DNA from 4 places in the Ectobacillus sp. OTK genome. Region 1 is predicted to be linked to each of the others. Evidence: riboswitches for the same ligand, from Rfam matches in the RefSeq annotation. Region 1 holds a riboswitch; each other region holds the start of a gene.
The links. Region 1 has a riboswitch for cyclic di-GMP ahead of AC6HZ4_RS25665 (hypothetical protein). Riboswitches for the same ligand answer to the same signal wherever they lie in the genome.
Positions count from the first base shown of each region.

Region 1 (4,525 bases):
TTAGGGGCATTCTCGACCTAATCTTAAAAACGGAGGGCATAAGCATGAAAAATACCTTGTTAGGTTCTATATATTTAACTTTGGCCGCCAGCATTTGGGGCGGTATGTATGTCGTTGTTAAGGTTGTAGTATCGGTCATACCGCCATTGGAGCTAGTATGGATGCGCTATTTGGTGGCTATTATCGCACTTTTCATTATCGGCTTGCTAACGCGGCAATCATGGCGGATTCATAGACGGGACCTTCCATTAATCATAGCCATTGGACTCATCGGCAACACGATTTCCATCGTCACTCAGGAAATCGGAACCAAATTATCCTCGGCACAAATGGGGGCAATTATCACCTCCTCGACACCAGCATTTATGGTTATTTTTGCCCGTCTTCTATTAAAAGAGCAGTTGAATATGAAAAAGGGATTGTCTGTTTGCTTAGCAACAGCAGGGGTATTGCTTATTGTTGGGAATAGTCATACGGATATGTCCAACCAGCTTGGCGGTATTTCGCTGCTTGTTGCTGCTTTAACATGGGCTCTTATGTCTGTCCTGGTAAAACGTGTTCCAGGTCATTACTCGCAAATTGTGGTGACGGCCTATTCAGCCTTAGTTGCCATAGTGTCGCTGACTCCTTTTGTTTTGGGGCGATTACACGAAATACCTATCCACCAGCTGGCTCATCCGGCTATTTGGGGCGGAGTCTTGTATTTGGGTATTGTTTCGACGGCTGGCGGATTTCTGCTTTGGAATCGAGGGCTCCAGCTGCTTGAGGCATCAAGCGGCGGGTTATTTTTCTTTTTTCAACCCTTAGTTGGAGCATTGCTCGGATGGCTTATTCTAGAAGAGAATATAGGCGGAACGTTTTGGATAGGGTCTATCCTAATTCTTAGCGGTGTTTTAATGGTGGTAAGGGAACCAAAACAGAGTCATGCAGGGCAAGTTAATAGAATATGAGTATTTCGTCAAAATAGAGTAACGGCAGGGAGGCTTCTCCCTGCCGTTTTCTTGTTGTGATCAATCTAATATGATGACAGCCTCCTGCATGGTGATAACAAACTCTATTATATCAACTAATTGTAATATTTTACCCTATACTAAAACCCGGTAAATTACTATAATTAGATTAAGGGCAAACCTTGTGAAAGCTTGGGACGCAAAACTTTAGGGGCTAAAATAGCGAATGCTATCAAGCCAGCCAGTTGCCGTTCACAGGAAAAAAATTAGAGGAGTGAATGTACATGAAAAAGGTAGTTGTAGGAGCATTAGCCGCGTCATTGATATTTTCTCAAGGGCTAGGTGTTGCTGATGCCAAAGGGAAAGATCAAAAAAATGCCGCGAAGGTCGACAAAGATAAGAATGGGATTCCTGACGATTGGCAAAAGAAATATCATTTAGGATACGGAAAGTATGTTGCAGCAAAGGATAACGATAAGGATGGATTAAATAATCTTGAGGAGTATCAATTAAACCTAAATCCAATATCAAAAAATACAGATAAAGACAAATTGTCTGATGGACAAGAGGATAATGACAAGGACCAATTAACAAATCTGCAGGAAATCGAAGCGGATTTAAGCCCATTAAAAGCCGATACCGATAAAGATGGGGTTAAAGATGCAGAAGAAGACAATGACTCCGATGAGTTAAACACAAAAGAGGAATTCGTAGTAGGAACGGATCCTATTAATAGTGACTCAGATAAGGACGGCCTAGTTGATGGCGAAGAAGATAAAGATACAGATAAACTAGAAAACTCTGTTGAATTTGATCTAGGCTATAATCCGAACGATTCCGATAGTGATAATGATGGTTTACAAGATTATAAGGAAGATTCTGACGGTGATGGAGTTTCCAATAAAAATGAAGTAGAAGAGCTTGAAATAGAGCTAGTCGATGCGGCTGATCGTGAATTCGAATTGGAATATGAAATTTCAAGGGAAGGATCTGAAACCAAAATCAAGGATGAAATTGGAATCAAGGACTCTGGAACGATCGTTGAACGATTGGCTTTAACTCCAAATATGACAGATGAGGAGTTAGTTGACCAGGTGAAGCAGGTTCTTGGTACTGAGGATTTTGCAGAATTAAAAATTGAAGTTGAATTTATAGGTGGACAAGAGTTAGAAGCAGAGCATAAATCTGCAGAGGAAACTCAAGAAGACGAGGATGAAGACGAAGAGTAATTTTCTATCCGAAAAAGAAGGAAGGAGGAAGTCTCCTTCTTTTTTTTGTCTATTTGGGCAATTTTTTTTAAGTATAGGTATGTATGCTTCTTAGTGTTTTAGATAGTGTTAATCTTTCATATGGAATTGCTATGATCTTCTTGATTTGATGGGCATGTGACGGTATCCCTACATTAATTTTGAAATAAACATTGTTGCAATTCCAAAATAAATCAGTAGTGATAAAATATCATTCAATGTTGTAATCAATGGACCAGAAGCCACTGCTGGATCTATTTTAAATTTATATAATATAATAGGAATAATAGTTCCAGATAAAGTTCCTATTATTAAAGTCATGATTAATGAACTTCCAACCACTAACCCCAAAATTGGATTCCCTTTCCAAATAAAAGCTATTATTGAAATTAATATTCCGCAGGTAATGCCTATTATCAAGCCAACTTTAAATTCCCGAAAAATGAGTCGCAAAATCATACCTTTATCGATGTCACGGGTAGTGAGTCCTCTTACTACAACAGCTAAAGATTGGGTACCTGTATTTCCGGTCATTCCTGCAATCATAGGCATAAAAAATGCTAAAGCAACTACCTTTGACAATGTTTCTTCAAAACCGCTAATGATGGTTCCTGATACTACTCCGATAAATAAAAGTAAAATTAACCAGGGGAGACGGCGATATGCAGCAACAAGTGCCTTTGTATCAAAGTCTATTGCTTTTCCAGATGCCGAAAGTTTTTCAATATCTTCATTCGCTTCCTTAATGAAAACATCAATAATATCGTCAACCGTTACAATTCCCACAAGCTCATTGTTGTTCTCAACAACAGGAACTGCTAAAAAGTCATAACGTTCAATTACACGAGCTACTTCTTCTTGGTCCGCATTAGCAGAAACAGAAATCACACGGCTGTACATAACATCCTGAATTTTATCCGTTTCATCTGCTAAAATTATATCTCGGTAAGATACAACTCCGACAAGTTTCTTATCGTTATCAATCACATATACATAGTTTATGGTTTCAGAGAATTCAGCAAATATTTTGAGTTTATCGACTGTTTCCCGAATTGTATAATGTTGAGGAATCCATACAAAACGATTTGTCATTAATCGTCCTGCTGTCTCAGGAGGGTAGTTCATGATATTTTGAACGATTTGAGCTTCTTCTTGTTTCATTCCAGAAAGAAACTCCTCTATTTTATCAGGAGATAGGTTCTCAAGCAGTGAGGCTAAATCGTCATTTTCCATTAAGTCCATAACTTGTCCTGATTTTTCAATCCCTAATTTAGTGAGAACTTTTAACTGAATTTCATTTTCAAGTTCCTGAATTAGCTCAGCAATTTGTTCGGAAGAAAGAAACAATAAAAAACGCGTATGATGTTTTTCCGGAAGGTTTTCAAAACATCGTGCTATATCATAAGGTTGCAGCTCTTCCAATATTGTCTGGAATTCTTTCTTTTTCCCTTCTTTTAGTGCCTTTATAATTTGAAGAGTTAATTGGTCCTCTTTCATATTTCTAACCACCAATCCCTTTTAAGTAAATAAAATACGAGCCCCTCAAACAGTAATAAAAAACATTCAAACTGCCTTTTCTTATTATTCCTACAATCCATTGCAAAGTAAGAGGGAACTAAAAAGAACAGGGGAACCAGTAAGCCAAACAAGTATTCTTAACCCCAATATATAATAATGATTCCTGATATTCAAATGCAAAAAATAAGGTTAACGTGACATCCGCGCCAATGGGAAGTGTTCCGGCCGGAATTTGCTTTTTATAATATTGGTTGCTATATTTGCCTAAGGGAATTTGGAAAAAAAGATGTGGAGGTATAAGCACTTGATTCGTGTATTAGCTGTTACGCATGATCATCAAATTTTAAGCGATTTAGGGTTAGACATTCTTAAAAGAAATGATATCAAGTGGTACTGGGTAGATTTTAACATGCCAACAGAAGAAGAAGCACAATTATTAGATACATATTTTCAATTCCACCCATTAGCTATTGAAGATTGTCTTCATCATTTACAGCGGGCAAAGTTGGAGTATTATGATGATTACAGCTTTTTAGTGGTTCACGCAATCAATGATAGTACATTGGAAACGAGTGAAGTGGATTTATTTATAGGAAAGAATTTTATTGTTTCTTTCCACTTTGATGAATTACATGAAGTCGAATCTGCTTGGGAATACTTTCGGCACTTAAAAGATATAAAGAAAAAAGGACCAACGGACGCAGCACATAAAGTTATGGACAAACTGGTAGATACGTATTTTCCTATTGTTTACGCCATTGAAGAGCGGATTCAAGGTCTGGAAAGACATGGGCGAAGGGGTGCCATGTC
Region 1 covers NZ_AP048547.1:5,173,769-5,178,293, reverse strand. Annotated here, with positions in the region: gene AC6HZ4_RS25670 (DMT family transporter) at 45-950, shown strand; cyclic di-GMP riboswitch class I at 1,115-1,203, shown strand; gene AC6HZ4_RS25665 (hypothetical protein) at 1,235-2,179, shown strand; gene mgtE (magnesium transporter) at 2,348-3,694, opposite strand; gene corA (magnesium/cobalt transporter CorA) at 4,020-4,525, shown strand, end outside.

Region 2 (4,525 bases), 1.8 Mb from region 1:
ATCACTGAAAGACTTGTTCGATGTATTCTCTAGTTATGTAGCATAATCATTTCCTATTTTTTGATACATTTAAGATAAAAATGCATATTTAGATGGATTTACCATGAAACTTCTCGTTTCTTGAATATCTTTTTGTAAATGATTCTTAATACGACCTTATTGCTTTTCGGCAATTCTTAAACATGGTTCTATTCCTCTAAGCTATATAGTTGTGCAAGGAAACTTTTCGAAAAAGCAAATATAAACAAAGGTGAAAATATGAATGCGTTCAATATGTAAAGGTGACAACAAAAGAATGTATGGAAAATATTTACTTAAAGTTGTACAATATAATTGTATAAATTAATTTACATTAGGAGGATTCATGTATGTTTCTATCTATTGATGGGTTTGTTCAGGCGTGGGAGTTCGAAAGTTCTTCTACACAAAAAGTGCTTGATGTATTAACTGATGAGTCTCTAAAGCAAGCAGTTAAACCGAATGATCGCACCTTAGGCGGCCTTGCTTGGCATATCGTCACAGCTCTTCAAAGCATTATGGGACAAACAGGCTTAACCTTTGACGCACCTTCCCACAATACCGCTCTTCCTACTACTGCAAAGGAAATCGCGGATGCATATCGCCAAGCGAGTCAAGCCTTATCCAAAGCGGTTCAAACACAGTGGACAGATGAAACACTGCGAGAAACCTGTAACATGTTCGGACAATTCGATTGGTCAAAGGGAATGGCTCTTTCTATTCTCATCAATCATCAAATCCATCACCGCGGCCAAATGACGATTCTTATGCGCCAAGCAGACTTAATCGTTCCAGGCATATACGGTCCTGCTAAGGAGGAATGGAGCCAAATTGGTATGGAGGCTCCTGAAGTCGTGTAAAAAGAAATCTAATATTTTTTAAACATGTAACTAGTAAAAGCCGATTATTTCTATATTGAGAAGAAAAATCGGCTTTTTTATATTTACAAAAATCTAAGTTTACTTCCCAATTAAGCCGACTATAATACCTCTATTAAAGGCGTCTCTTTTAAATATATAAAACTAGATAAAAAGGAATTTCTGCTCGACGATTCGTTCTAAAGCAATCAAAAACATTCCTTATCTAGATCGTTAGAAAGATGTGATGATAATTAAAGACTTGGGCACCCGCATCAAGCTACGCTCCACTGATGAGGTGTTGTTCCTGCCTATTTTTTGATAAGCTCTATTAATGTTTGTTGTAGATTTTCAACTAAAATATCTCAATAAAAGAGGTCGGGAATGAAAAAAATAATTAGTATTAGGTTAGCGAGCAATATGATAATTCTCATTAATACAATAGCACTTTTGATGCACGTTCTGATACTCCTCAAAATTATACCGAATAATTTCGTATGGGGAGGACGATTAAAGAGTGAGACAGATGTAATCATCTTCGAAAGTATATCGATAGTAATTCAAATACTATTTATTTCAATTATCGCTACAAAAGCAGGCTATATTTTCAAAGGAAAGTTCCAAAGAGCTGTGAATGTCGGTACATGGATTATATTTGGACTTATGGTGCTTAATACAATAGGCAATTTAGTATCAATCTCTAGCTTGGAAACAATAGTAATGACTCCAGCGACAGGTGTGCTTGCGCTTTTAGTATTCAGATTAGCAATAGAAAAATAAAGTTATAGAAAGACTAAACGGTCTTTTACCTTAGCTAAAAATCAACACCAAATGATAACAGAGCCTTTTGATAAAGAACACTCGCCTATTGGCGAGCCCTGCCCTTGGGCGAAGACAGAGGCGTAGTTGCACTTACACTTTGTTCCTAAAATTTCCTGTTACGTCGAATGAGCTTCAAGCTGGAAATTTATACTTTCTTAAAGTGTAAAAAATAGCAGTACCTACCGCAAGATTTGGTCTGTACTGCTAATCTACTAATCTCAGTCTATTTTTATTTTACCGCTTCATCGTCATCCAACTGCCAACATGATGGACAGCTATACCTTTTAAAGCAGAATTGCTCGCATAGTAGTTTTTCACCGCTGTGAGTTCCCGATTCATGTATGATTCGCCTTCTTCAAAAAAGGAAATTGTATCACCTTCAGCAGTATTCCCGGTTTCAATGCCAACTACAATCGATTTTCTATATTTTTTAGCAAGTGCCATTTCATTTTTGACGATATCAATAATCATTAGTGCTGAATCACGATATGCCATAACCGTCACACCGTCTGTTTTTGCGATGACCCATTCAGCAAGCATCCCTTTTCCATACGTATTTTTATAGGGAATTCCATCAAACCAAAAAGGCATGTCCACTTCAAGCGGAAGATTTAAAGCAGCCGCACTGCTTTTCGCCTTCGTTAACAAAGATTGATACGATTTGATTGTATCGGCTTGATTCGTTGTCCAACCACTATATAAATAAGGTTCAACATCCAAATGAACACCCGCAAATTTTTGGGCAGACGTTGAGCCGCTTTGATATCTGCCAAGCCAGTTCATCATTTGATTTTGGATCATATATCCTTTCGGCGCAACCCATTCATCCGATCCATCTAACGCATAAATGCGTATTCCCTTTGCAAAGGCTTTTCCAATAAAGCTGCGATATACCTTCAGAGGAATGTCTCGGTCAATCTGCATGTATACTTTATTTACCTGTTTGCTTTCAAGGAAAGCGATTGTACCGGCTTCATCACTAACTATCATCCACGGATTCCAGAGCCATGTTGCCCGATCTGACGCAGAAGCTTCTGCGCTTAAATTGCCGGGAGCGGCCATAAGTACAAAAAACAGAATTATTGACATTATAATTTTTTTCATTACCAAAAGGTCCTCCATTCTCTCAGCCAAGACTCACAGAACGAGAACCTGGCAACCTGACGACCATACGCTTTCACAGCGGTTAGGCTCACGGCTTTGCGTCCTTCCCTTTCGGTGAAGTTTGCCTTTTTCATACTATTTTATATCTTTATTATACGGCACCTTAAGAATTTCCGTCCATTTACTTTTTTAACCAAACAAAATATTTCGTTATACGGATTAGTCTTACCTACGTTAGCTTTGCATGATTTCGAGCTCTTTGGACATACTGTGTATGCATCTTCTCTGGCGATGCTATCTTATAACAAGGAGGCACTCCTATGCCAAATCAAAACCAATTCAGGAACTCTACAGCTGCTCCTTCTATACAGGATACAATGGAGGACATTTGGCGCACAACTTGCGGGTCATGGGAGAACTGTAGCGAGTCCACCGTTCAGTCTTTCTTATCCCAATGCGAGCAGCATAACATTGACCCGCAGTTTTGCATGAGTTGGATTCAGCAACATAGCAATCAGATTCCAAACTGGCCGGCTGTTTCTGATGTAACTCGTGAATGGGTCAACCAACATACTTCTACGGGTTCTCCCATTTCCGTGTCAGAGCAGAATACACGTTAATAAAAAAGCAGACACAGCCTCCCTTGCTCCTAAAGAAGAATGTGCTCCCACGCACAAGGCGTTTTTGCCTTTTGCGTGGTATCCGTCAAAACAGTCGAAAACAAAGAATAATCTTCAAACCAAATTGTTTTGTAAAATAATCTCATTTTCCTTAATGGCAGGCAGTATAATAGAAAATTTCGTTCCTTTTCCCTTCCTGCTAAAAACTTGTATCTTTCCATCCATCGCTTCAATGATTCGATAACTGACCATTAATCCTAGACCGGTTCCTTTTTCTTTGGTTGAATAAAACGGGTTCCCTAGTCTTTCTAATTCCGCTTTTTCCATTCCCACACCATTATCAACAATCTCAATGATGACATTATCAGCTCTTTTATAACCGTATATTTGAAGCATTCCTCCATCCGGCATTGCCTCTACCCCGTTTTTTAGAAAATTAATGAAAACTTGTGCAAGTTTTTTGGAGTCGCCTATAACCTCTAAGGAATCCTCTATGTTATATGAAATTTGAACATTTTTCATTATGGTAAAACCTTCAATGATATTGATAACCTGCTTCATCAGTTCCCCAATTTTGATTGCTTCTTTTTTATTAATCTGGGGTCTTGCATATGACAAGTAATCTTCAATAATAGACTCAGCTCTATCCAGTTCACTGATGATAAGCTTCATATAATCTTTATTTGTTTTCTCGACTTCTTGATTGCTTAACAGTTGGACAAATCCACGAATGACAGTCATCGGGTTTCGGATTTCATGAGCAATTGAAGCCGCAAGTTCTCCCAGTACATACATTTTTTCAGCCCGTTCGATTTCCTTCCAAAGAATAAGATTTTCGTGCATCATTTCAATAATATAAATTGCCATCCACATAGCCACAACATGCAGCAAACAGTACATAATAAAAAACATAACAATCTGTTGGTCTAACAATCTTGCAGAATCGACCATCCTGATACAACTAATCAGTGTCACTAAGAATGAAGCAAAAAATGAAAGACTTAATCCAATCAAAAATTTTTTCTGGCGGGTGCCGCTTCTATATTTAACCAAGTAAAAACCTGTAATACATATGATAACAGAATAAGCATATACGGTTGTATA
Region 2 covers NZ_AP048547.1:3,397,199-3,401,723, forward strand. Annotated here, with positions in the region: gene AC6HZ4_RS16895 (DinB family protein) at 369-878, shown strand; gene AC6HZ4_RS16900 (hypothetical protein) at 1,260-1,655, shown strand; gene AC6HZ4_RS16905 (amidase) at 1,932-2,801, opposite strand; cyclic di-GMP riboswitch class I at 2,849-2,937, opposite strand; gene AC6HZ4_RS16910 (hypothetical protein) at 3,122-3,421, shown strand; gene AC6HZ4_RS16915 (ATP-binding protein) at 3,536-4,525, opposite strand, start outside.
Region 2: another riboswitch for cyclic di-GMP. It lies ahead of AC6HZ4_RS16905 (amidase); the one in region 1 lies ahead of AC6HZ4_RS25665 (hypothetical protein).

Region 3 (4,525 bases), 200 kb from region 1:
TTGCTGCTCTTCCATTCATTATTCCCTCCTGTGTATCTTTTTTAAATTATATCATTATCAAACATTACAAACCAAAGAGCGGCGCAATGATGCTTTCCAAAGCCCCTGATACATACGGTATGACAAGTGAGAAAATCGGTCCAATTGTATATTGATCCAGCGGTGTAATAACAAGCACCAGAAAGATAATCGCTCCATAGTTTTCAAACTGTGTCATCTTGGCTCGTACATTCATCGGCATGAGATCCTCTACAATCCGGTAACCATCAAGCGGCGGCAGAGGCAGCAGGTTAAAAACAAATAACACAAGATTTAAGCCGATAAAAATTTGAAAGAAATCATACAACGTTTGTCCGACCGCGTCCGGCACCATATGCAGCGTACCTGTTCGAATAAGAGCGTACCAGAGAATATAACCAACAATCCCTAGAAACAGGTTGCTAAGCGGCCCGGCTACGGAAACAAGTATACCCGCTAGGCGCGGACGCTTAAAGAAATATGGATTCACAGGAACCGGGCGTGCCCAACCGAAGCCAAGCAGGAAAATGGCAAGCGTCCCGATTATATCAAGATGGGCCAGCGGTGAAAGCGTTAACCGTCCTTGCTGTTTTGCCGTGGGATCTCCAAATTTATACGCAACGTAGGCATGAGCAAATTCATGGAGCGAAAGGGCTGCCGCTATTGCTAACACGACAAGCGGGATTTGCTGCAGTGGGTAAACAAATAAATGATCCATTATTCATCTCCTTTTTTAAGCTTTACCGTAAGCATACCAAAAATATAAAGAAAATGTCTGTTTTCTGAGTCCTATCTGACAAAATTCGATATAATAGTACTGAATTTACATAAAAAGGAGTGGTAATTATGCCATATGTTACAATTAAAATGCTGGAAGGCCGTACAGAAGAGCAAAAGAAAGCTCTCGCTGAAAAGGTAACAGCTGCAGTCGTTGAAACAACAGGCGCACCAGCTGAAAAGGTTGTTATATTCATTGATGAAATGACGAAAAACAACTATGCAATCGCTGGAAAGCGTTTAAGTGACGAATAGGAACTCCTTTTGTATAAAAGTTGAAAAGACCTCACTTGGAGGTCTTTCTTTTTTGCAAACAGGCCTGTCCGCTTTTTTTGCTACCCTTTTCCTTCTAGGATGCTAATAATTTTCTCCTTCACTTTTCCCTTCCGTCCATCCTCGTACAAAGTGTCATATGGATAAAAAAGCTTTTGATCCATGCGTTTTTTGCCTGTAATGGCTTCAACAATGCTTGATTCACGCGACAGCTCGCGCAGCTCGCCGCTTTGCATCAGCAGCATAATCGGCAAACGCTCCTCTTCCTCACCTGTTCGGTAAAAATCATAGGGCAGGTCAGAGGTAGAATCCACAACTAGATAATAATCCGGGTCAATGCCAGCCTTCTTGCATAAGCTGCTTAGCTCCATCCAATTATTTAAGCCGTGATATTTTTCTGTGAAATCTACATATTTAAATAAATTTCGGTTAATAAAACGGCGGCAGAGGTCGCTTAGAATCGTATCTTCTTCCTCCTGCCAAACTTGGAAATAATAGTACATAATATTTTCATCAAGCTTCAAGTAATCTTCAAGCGTAACCTCGTCCTCAAACAGCGAGTAGAAATGAACAGGCTGATGCTTGAATGAGTAATATTGCTTGTGAAGCGCCTTCGCCCGGTGCAAAATTTTTGTTAAAATAACCTCCGCACTGCGTGTGACCGGATGAAAGTACACCTGCCAATACATTTGATAACGGCTCATAATATAATGCTCCACCGCATGCATACCGCTGTACTTAATCACAACCTGATCCCCGTGCGGACGCATGACGCGCAAAATACGCTCCATATCAAAATTTCCGTAGGTGACCCCAGTAAAATAAGCATCGCGAAGCAAATAATCCATTCGGTCTGCATCAATTTGACTGGAAATCATACTAATAGCCAGCTTATTATCAGAGGTTTTCGCAATAACCTCTGCTACCTTTTTCGGGAATTCGCGGTCAACCTCCCGCAGCACTTGATTAATTTCTGTATCGCCAAGAATGATGCGCTGCGTAAAATGCTCATGGTCAAGATGAAACACCTTTTCAAAGGAATGCGAAAATGGCCCGTGTCCAACATCATGTAAAAGTGCAGCGCATAGGCAAAGCAAACGATCTTCAGCGTTCCATGCCGGTCTTCCATCAAACACATTGTCAATCATCCGGCGAATGATTTCATATACACCAAGCGAGTGATTAAATCGGCTGTGCTCCGCCCCATGAAACGTAAAAAATGTTGTACCAAGCTGCCTTACACGGCGCAGCCTTTGGAACTCTGCTGTTCCGATCAAATCCCAAATGATTTGGTCATCCACGTGAACATATTTATGTACAGGATCCTTAAATACCTTTTTTTCATTCATTTTGCCATTGGGATATACCATTTAAGGTACCCCCTTTCTTTACTACTGTCATATATATTATACCGAAGGAATAACAGAATGAGAAAGACCTGCCTATGCATTTTTATTCAATCAGATACAAATAGTATATATAAAGTAAACATTAAGAAAAGCGGACACCGTCCGCCCTGCTCCCGAGGGAGACAGTCCTCTGCACATTGAGGCGCTTTTTGCCTCGGCGGGCAGAGTCCTTTCCCCGCAGCAAACAGGTCATGGGAGCTAGATAGTACCCCTAAAATTACACTTTCTTAACTTATGCAAAAAAGCACTTCCTCTACTGAGAAGTGCTTTCCTTATTTTCCTAGTTTATCCTCAATTTTCTTAATCAATTCAGTTTCATTTGGTGCCGAAACAGGGCGATTATTTACGAACGCAAATGATTTTTTGCGCCCTGGACCACAATACGACTGACAGCCAATTTTCACATCCGCATTCGGATCTACCTTCTTTAACCGCGGAAGTAATGTTTTTAAATTTGTGGCCTGACAATCATCGCACACCCGAAATTCATTTGCCATCCTGCACAATCCTTTCTCAACCTCAAACTTTTCGCATGTATTAGTATGCACCGCTGCATGATTTGCTAAAAGGTATTTTACCGTTCTTTTTGAAATGTTGCAAGCCATCCTGTATGATTCCTTCAGGACAAGGCTATGATCAAGAATAGCCATGTTTCTGCCGCATAACAAAGCAGGCAGCTATATACTGTGTCTGCCTGCTTTGCAATCTTATATTTATCCAAAATATACCATACATGGCATGAGTGTTAAAAAGCATGGCAGCTAGACAGCCATAGAAGAATCTCTTCCTTAGGCTCTAAGCTTTGCGTCCCTGCTTTTCAATCAGGTTTGCCTTTTTCATATCACGTGATATAAAAATGTAGTGGGGTATTCTCCAATAGAGAATGTTATGTAAGCATGGACATATTATAGCTTTTTTTATCAAGAAAGTATATACGCTTTTTCTCATTTACTGTGTATATTTTCTGATGCCAGCTGATCTGAAAAAACTAAACTGAAAGAGAAATAGCATTTTTCAAAAATGGTATTCATTTTTTACTAGGAAATCAAAGTTCTACATTTCAGGAAATAATCTACCATATTTTTGAAAGGTTTGTATAAAACCGTTCATTTCCGTCCATCCTAAAGATAGAAAAGCATTTTAAAAAGGGATTAAGGAGATGACTCTATGAAGATAAGACAAGATGCTTGGACAGAAGAAGATGATTTACTTTTAGCAGAAACAGTATTGCGCCATGTCCGTGAAGGAAGCACACAATTAAACGCATTTGAGGAAGTAGGAGATAAGCTAAATCGCACATCAGCGGCTTGTGGATTTCGCTGGAATGCGGTTGTGCGCTATAACTATGAAAAAGCTTTGCAGGTAGCGAAAAAGCACCGCAAGGAAAAGATGCGTGCAATTGGCGGAGATCACGCAAAGAAAAAGCTGCTGTATACACCCCCGACTCCTGTCGTGCGTACAGTTGATATGGAAGCAGGTGAAATCATAGAAAATACAGTTCTATTAGAAGAGAATTCCTTCACGATGACGGATACTACTGATCTCGATCCGAGAGGAACTAGTTCTCTTACAATGGCAGATGTCATCCGCTTCCTGCAGTCTTTAGGAAACTCAGACGTAAAGGTTACCGCATTGGAACGTGAAAATGAAAGACTAAAAAAAGAAATTGCTGAATATATGCATAAAAATGAAGAGCTAGCAGGCAAAATTGCGAAGCTAGAGCAAGAAGCAACAACGATTCAGGAAGATTACGAAACAATGATGAAGATTATGAATCGGGCCCGTAAGCTCGCCCTCATGGATGAAGAGGAGCGCCCTACAACCAGCTTCCGAATGGACCGAAACGGAAACCTTGAAAAAATTGCAGAATGATAGCCGCAGAGGAGATAGCTATATTGCTATCTTCTTTTTTGTTATAATGACCTAAGAAAAGCTGACGCGGGCCGTTTTGCTATCGTAAGGGATTCCCCTCTAGGCAAGTCGGCAGCTGTCCAATACACTCTATAATCTTATAATATAATAAAGGGGCTACAGGCATGCGTGACTAT
Region 3 covers NZ_AP048547.1:5,375,300-5,379,824, forward strand. Annotated here, with positions in the region: gene AC6HZ4_RS26555 (YwhD family protein) at 1-15, opposite strand, end outside; gene AC6HZ4_RS26560 (site-2 protease family protein) at 65-736, opposite strand; gene thmT (2-hydroxymuconate tautomerase) at 865-1,050, shown strand; gene AC6HZ4_RS26570 (HD domain-containing protein) at 1,131-2,438, opposite strand; gene AC6HZ4_RS26575 (YuzB family protein) at 2,750-2,974, opposite strand; cyclic di-GMP riboswitch class I at 3,231-3,319, opposite strand; gene AC6HZ4_RS26580 (RsfA family transcriptional regulator) at 3,645-4,349, shown strand; gene lipL (octanoyl-[GcvH]:protein N-octanoyltransferase) at 4,514-4,525, shown strand, end outside.
Region 3: another riboswitch for cyclic di-GMP. It lies ahead of AC6HZ4_RS26575 (YuzB family protein); the one in region 1 lies ahead of AC6HZ4_RS25665 (hypothetical protein).

Region 4 (4,525 bases), 1.3 Mb from region 1:
CTGGCTTGCAGTGCGCTCGTTCTGCTTACATTGCTTCGCTTTCCAAAAGTAAAAAAACAGAAGATGACAATCTCTCTTACAGGACAGGTCAAACAGGTATTTTTTAATAAAGCATTTATGGCCTTTCTGGCTGTCTCCTTTCTATTGACAATGGCAATTGCCATCAATTTTAGCTTTCTTCCCATCTACTTCAAGGAATCGGGCTACAATAAAGGCTGGATTGGCACTGCTTACGCAATAGCAGCAATTATTGAAGTCCCGATGTTTTGGATAGCCGCTAGACTTAACAAAAAAATAGGACGATTTCTCGTCCTATGCATCGCTGGTATTTTGTATGCCGTAAAGTGTATCGTGTTAACCTTGTCTCCGAGCTTATTCGTTGTTCTTTCCATGCAGCTGCTTGATGGTATTTGCTTTGCTCTTTTCACTGCTGCCGCTGTTGAAACTGTACAATCCTTTTCAACAACGAAGACAAGCGCAACGTACCAAACTGTGTTTGCCTCCGTTACCTCTGGACTTGGCAGCATTATCGGAAACTCAGCAGGGGGATTCATCATTGACTATGCCGGTACTGCGTATCTCTACTTTATTTTATTTTTATTTTGCAGCGTGTCTGCCATTTGCTACGGGGCGTTCCATATTACATCTAAAAAATACAGCCGTCCTGTTGAGCAAAGTGTGTAGGCAAACGATCTTAATTATTTCAACGCAGGGGATGCTTCACCCCCCTGCGGCATTTTCCATTTTCTGATTGTTGCTGGATCCACCCATCATCCCATCTAGATCCTATCGTGATTTTGAAGGAATGCATCTCTACTCGCTATGTATAAAGGAATCGACATACAAAAACAAGCTGTAAGAATTCTTCACAGCTTGTTTTTGTACAATAGATTTTCCTAATCGATGCTTTTACTTATCCTTATGTATTATCCTGCAATAAATGACACTTCAAGCAAAGAAATTAGCTCCTTTATACGCTCATCCACCACTTCATAATATACCTCAATTCCTTTTCGATTCGCCTGTACAGTCTGAATGGACTTGAGCTTTCCTAAATGCTGCGACAAAGTAGGCTGCGGTAAATGAAGGTACACATTCAACTGCGTCACGCTTTGTGCACCTTTTTCAATTAATAGCTTAACAATTTGTAAACGGACAGGGTGAGCTATTATTTTTAATTGATTCGCTACCAATTCATAGCGCTTCGTATCGACTTCATAATTAAACATCGAATTCCTCCTCTTTCCTTTCTAGCAAACTAAAAGATCAAAGGCCGTACTACCATGGTATATATTATTATGAAATAACAATTCTATTTGTCATAATTACCCATTATTCTCTCCGGCAAATAAAGGACATGAGTATGTAGTCTCCTGTCCTTTCTGGGTTACATTGTATGTATTATCATGCTGTAGGATGACCAATAAAAAGAACCATGACAACCTGGCAATCATCATGCTTTCGCACCTTAGACCCGTAGCTTTGCATCCTTATCTTTCGATAAGTTTGCCTAAGCCCTTACCTATATAAACACATCTCTTGCATATATGCCAAGGTAAAGGATGAAACATTTACTTTAATATACAAATTATAACATAATTTATTTGAAGCATCCATAAGAAACAAAAAAACAGAATGAATTCTATCACATAAAGCACTCTTTTCCTTTTATGACAGAATTCATTCTGGAGACTGAAGCAGGCCGCTTCCGCTATACATCAAATTAGCTTCTAGCTGGAAATTTACACCTTATTAAAGAATAACAAAGAAAGGATTGGCAAAGCTGCCCGCTTTGCCAATCCTTTCTAGCATTAGGAAATATCCTGTTTTTGCTCCAACTCCACCATATTACAATTCGGAACAAATGGGTTTATTTTCATTTGCAGCAGGAGCTGTTTCAATAAGCCGGCTAAATCTTCGCGTTCCTTTTCATCTATTACAAATTCTAAACCATATCGATAAGTGCCATCACTTAATTCTTCCTTGGAAATAATATACCCACACACAGTAAGAATTTTACTAAAAAGCTGAATCTCAAACTCAAAAATCACATCTGTATGAATAGCAAGCCCAAGATAGGACGAGAAGCTCAATCCATCTGCGCTAAGTTCGTCAACTAACACCTCTGTCTTATCTAAACGAATCTCTTTGCCGTTCATTCGAGTAATTGTCATATATGAGCGAATTGGAAACAGCAGCGAAACATGCAACTGTTTTCGTTTTTGCGCATAGAGATTCACGGTATCTCCTTCATTTGAATGCAGGGCCCCTTTTGCTAACAGCGGAATCAGCTCCGCAAGAGGAACAGGCTTGCTGAAGACATAGCCTTGCAGCTCATCGCAATCATGTTCCCTTAAAAAATCAATTTGTTCGGTTGTTTCCACACCTTCTGCAACTACCTTCATTCCTAGGCCGTGCGCTAAGTGAATAATTGCTTTTACAATTGTTGCATTGGATTGATTTGTAATAACGTCCCGCATGAAGGAGCGATCAATTTTCAGTGTATCCACCTTAAAGTGAGACAAGTAAGCCAAGGAGGAATAACCTGTTCCAAAATCATCGATCGAAACGTTTAAACCGAGCTTCTTTAAGCGGTTGATGCTTAATTCAACTAATCTCTCATTATCTAAAATGGATGTTTCCGTAATCTCTATCTCTATCCAGTTCCCTTCAATTGCTGTTTCCTCTAATGCATTTTGCATGTTACGGACAAAATCCTCCGATACAAAAAGCTTAGCCGTTACATTAATTGAAATGGGAACAGGTGCAATATCTTGTTGCTTCCATGCCTGAATTTGCTTACAAGCTGTTTGTACAACCCATTTTGTCAGAGGATGGATAAGACCGGTCTCCTCCGCTATTGGGATAAAATCAGCCGGCGACACAGTCCCCCATTCTGGATGATTCCAGCGGAGCAGAGCTTCAACGCCTTGTATTCTTCCCGTTTTTGTATTTACACGCGGCTGATAATACAGCTCCAATTCATCCTGCTCAATCGCTTGGCGCAATCCCTTTACAAGCAAAATCCTTTTGAAACGATCGATATCAAGAATTGGATTGTACAACGCATACGTATTTCGACCGTTTTCCTTTGCTCCATACAGGGCAATATCTGCGTGCTTAATTAAGGATTCTGCATCTTCGCCGTGTTCCGGATACAAGCAAATTCCTAAGCTCGCTGTCGTATACAGCTCAAAATCCTGTATATGAAACGGACATTCTTCTATATTTGTATTTATATTGTGGGCCAGCGTTTCCATCCATTCCTTACTGACAGCTTCCCCATCCAGCACAATCGCAAACTCGTCTCCTCCTAGCCTCGCAATAAATGCATCATTCCCAACAAGCTGGACAAGCCGAGCGGCAAATTGATGAATCAACTGATCTCCAATACCGGGACCTAACGCATCATTAATGTATTTAAATCGATCAATATCTACATAAAGGAGAGCAAATCCACTTTTATTTTTCTTTGCGGATGCAATTACATCTTCCAGCTTTTTTTCAAAGCATCTCCGATTTGGCAAATCTGTCAAATAATCATAATAAGCCATATGCTTAATCATTCTTTCATTGCTTTTATGCTCGGTACTGTTGGATACATACCCAATCAAACCCAGACTTGAAGGAACGACCGTAACCTTCAGCCAAGCGCCCGTCGGTTCAAAAAATTCCTCGAATGAAAAAGTCTCCTGCTCCTCTATCGCCCGATAATAAAATTCATAAAACTTCGGGTTTTCAGTTTCTGGAATTACATCCCAAATCCTATAACCGAGTAATTCATTTCGTGCTCTTCCAATCCAATTTTCAATCGATTTATTTGTGTATGTAACAACCCCATTTTGATCTAACACAAAAAAACCGCTTCCTATATTATCTAAAATAGATTCTGTAGGGGGCAAATACATCTGATTTTCTGTGCTCTTGATTACACTCGATTGATTTAGCTTCATAGAGTATCCCTCTGTATGTTTTGATTTATCTTTATATAACCCCTTATTTATATCTTTGAATACTATTGTACACGAAAATGATTCATAACAACATCTTAAAAAATTGTTAATATGAGGAATTTAGAATTCTTTTGTACCGAGAGTTTATTATTCTTATTAAATGAAAAAAATTAAGAAACGCGATTTTTCTAGAGAAAGATGGCGTTTCTTAATTTTTTCATGTGTAATAGATCTAAAGATATGCTTAGAAAATCTTCTTTTGGTTTTGGTCTTCCTTCAATATTTCCACTGCTTCTCTGAACCTTTGAGAATGTACCACTTCTCTCTCCCTTAGGAAGCGTAAACCATCATTTAAATCAGGGTCATCCGACATATTAATCAGCCATTGATAGGTAGCGCGCGCCTTCTCCTCTGCCGCAATATCCTCATATAAATCCGCAATTGGATCTCCTTTTGCCTGTATAAAGGTTGCAGTAAACGGCACGCCTGCAGCGTTATGATAAAAGAGCGCACTGTCGTGATCAGCGTAATGAGCATCCAAGCCCGCATCGCGCATTTGCTGCGGCGTCGCA
Region 4 covers NZ_AP048547.1:3,901,533-3,906,057, forward strand. Annotated here, with positions in the region: gene AC6HZ4_RS19295 (MFS transporter) at 1-684, shown strand, start outside; gene AC6HZ4_RS19300 (ArsR/SmtB family transcription factor) at 927-1,229, opposite strand; cyclic di-GMP riboswitch class I at 1,435-1,521, opposite strand; gene AC6HZ4_RS19305 (sensor domain-containing protein) at 1,812-3,953, opposite strand; gene AC6HZ4_RS19310 (manganese catalase family protein) at 4,198-4,525, opposite strand, start outside.
Region 4: another riboswitch for cyclic di-GMP. It lies ahead of AC6HZ4_RS19300 (ArsR/SmtB family transcription factor); the one in region 1 lies ahead of AC6HZ4_RS25665 (hypothetical protein).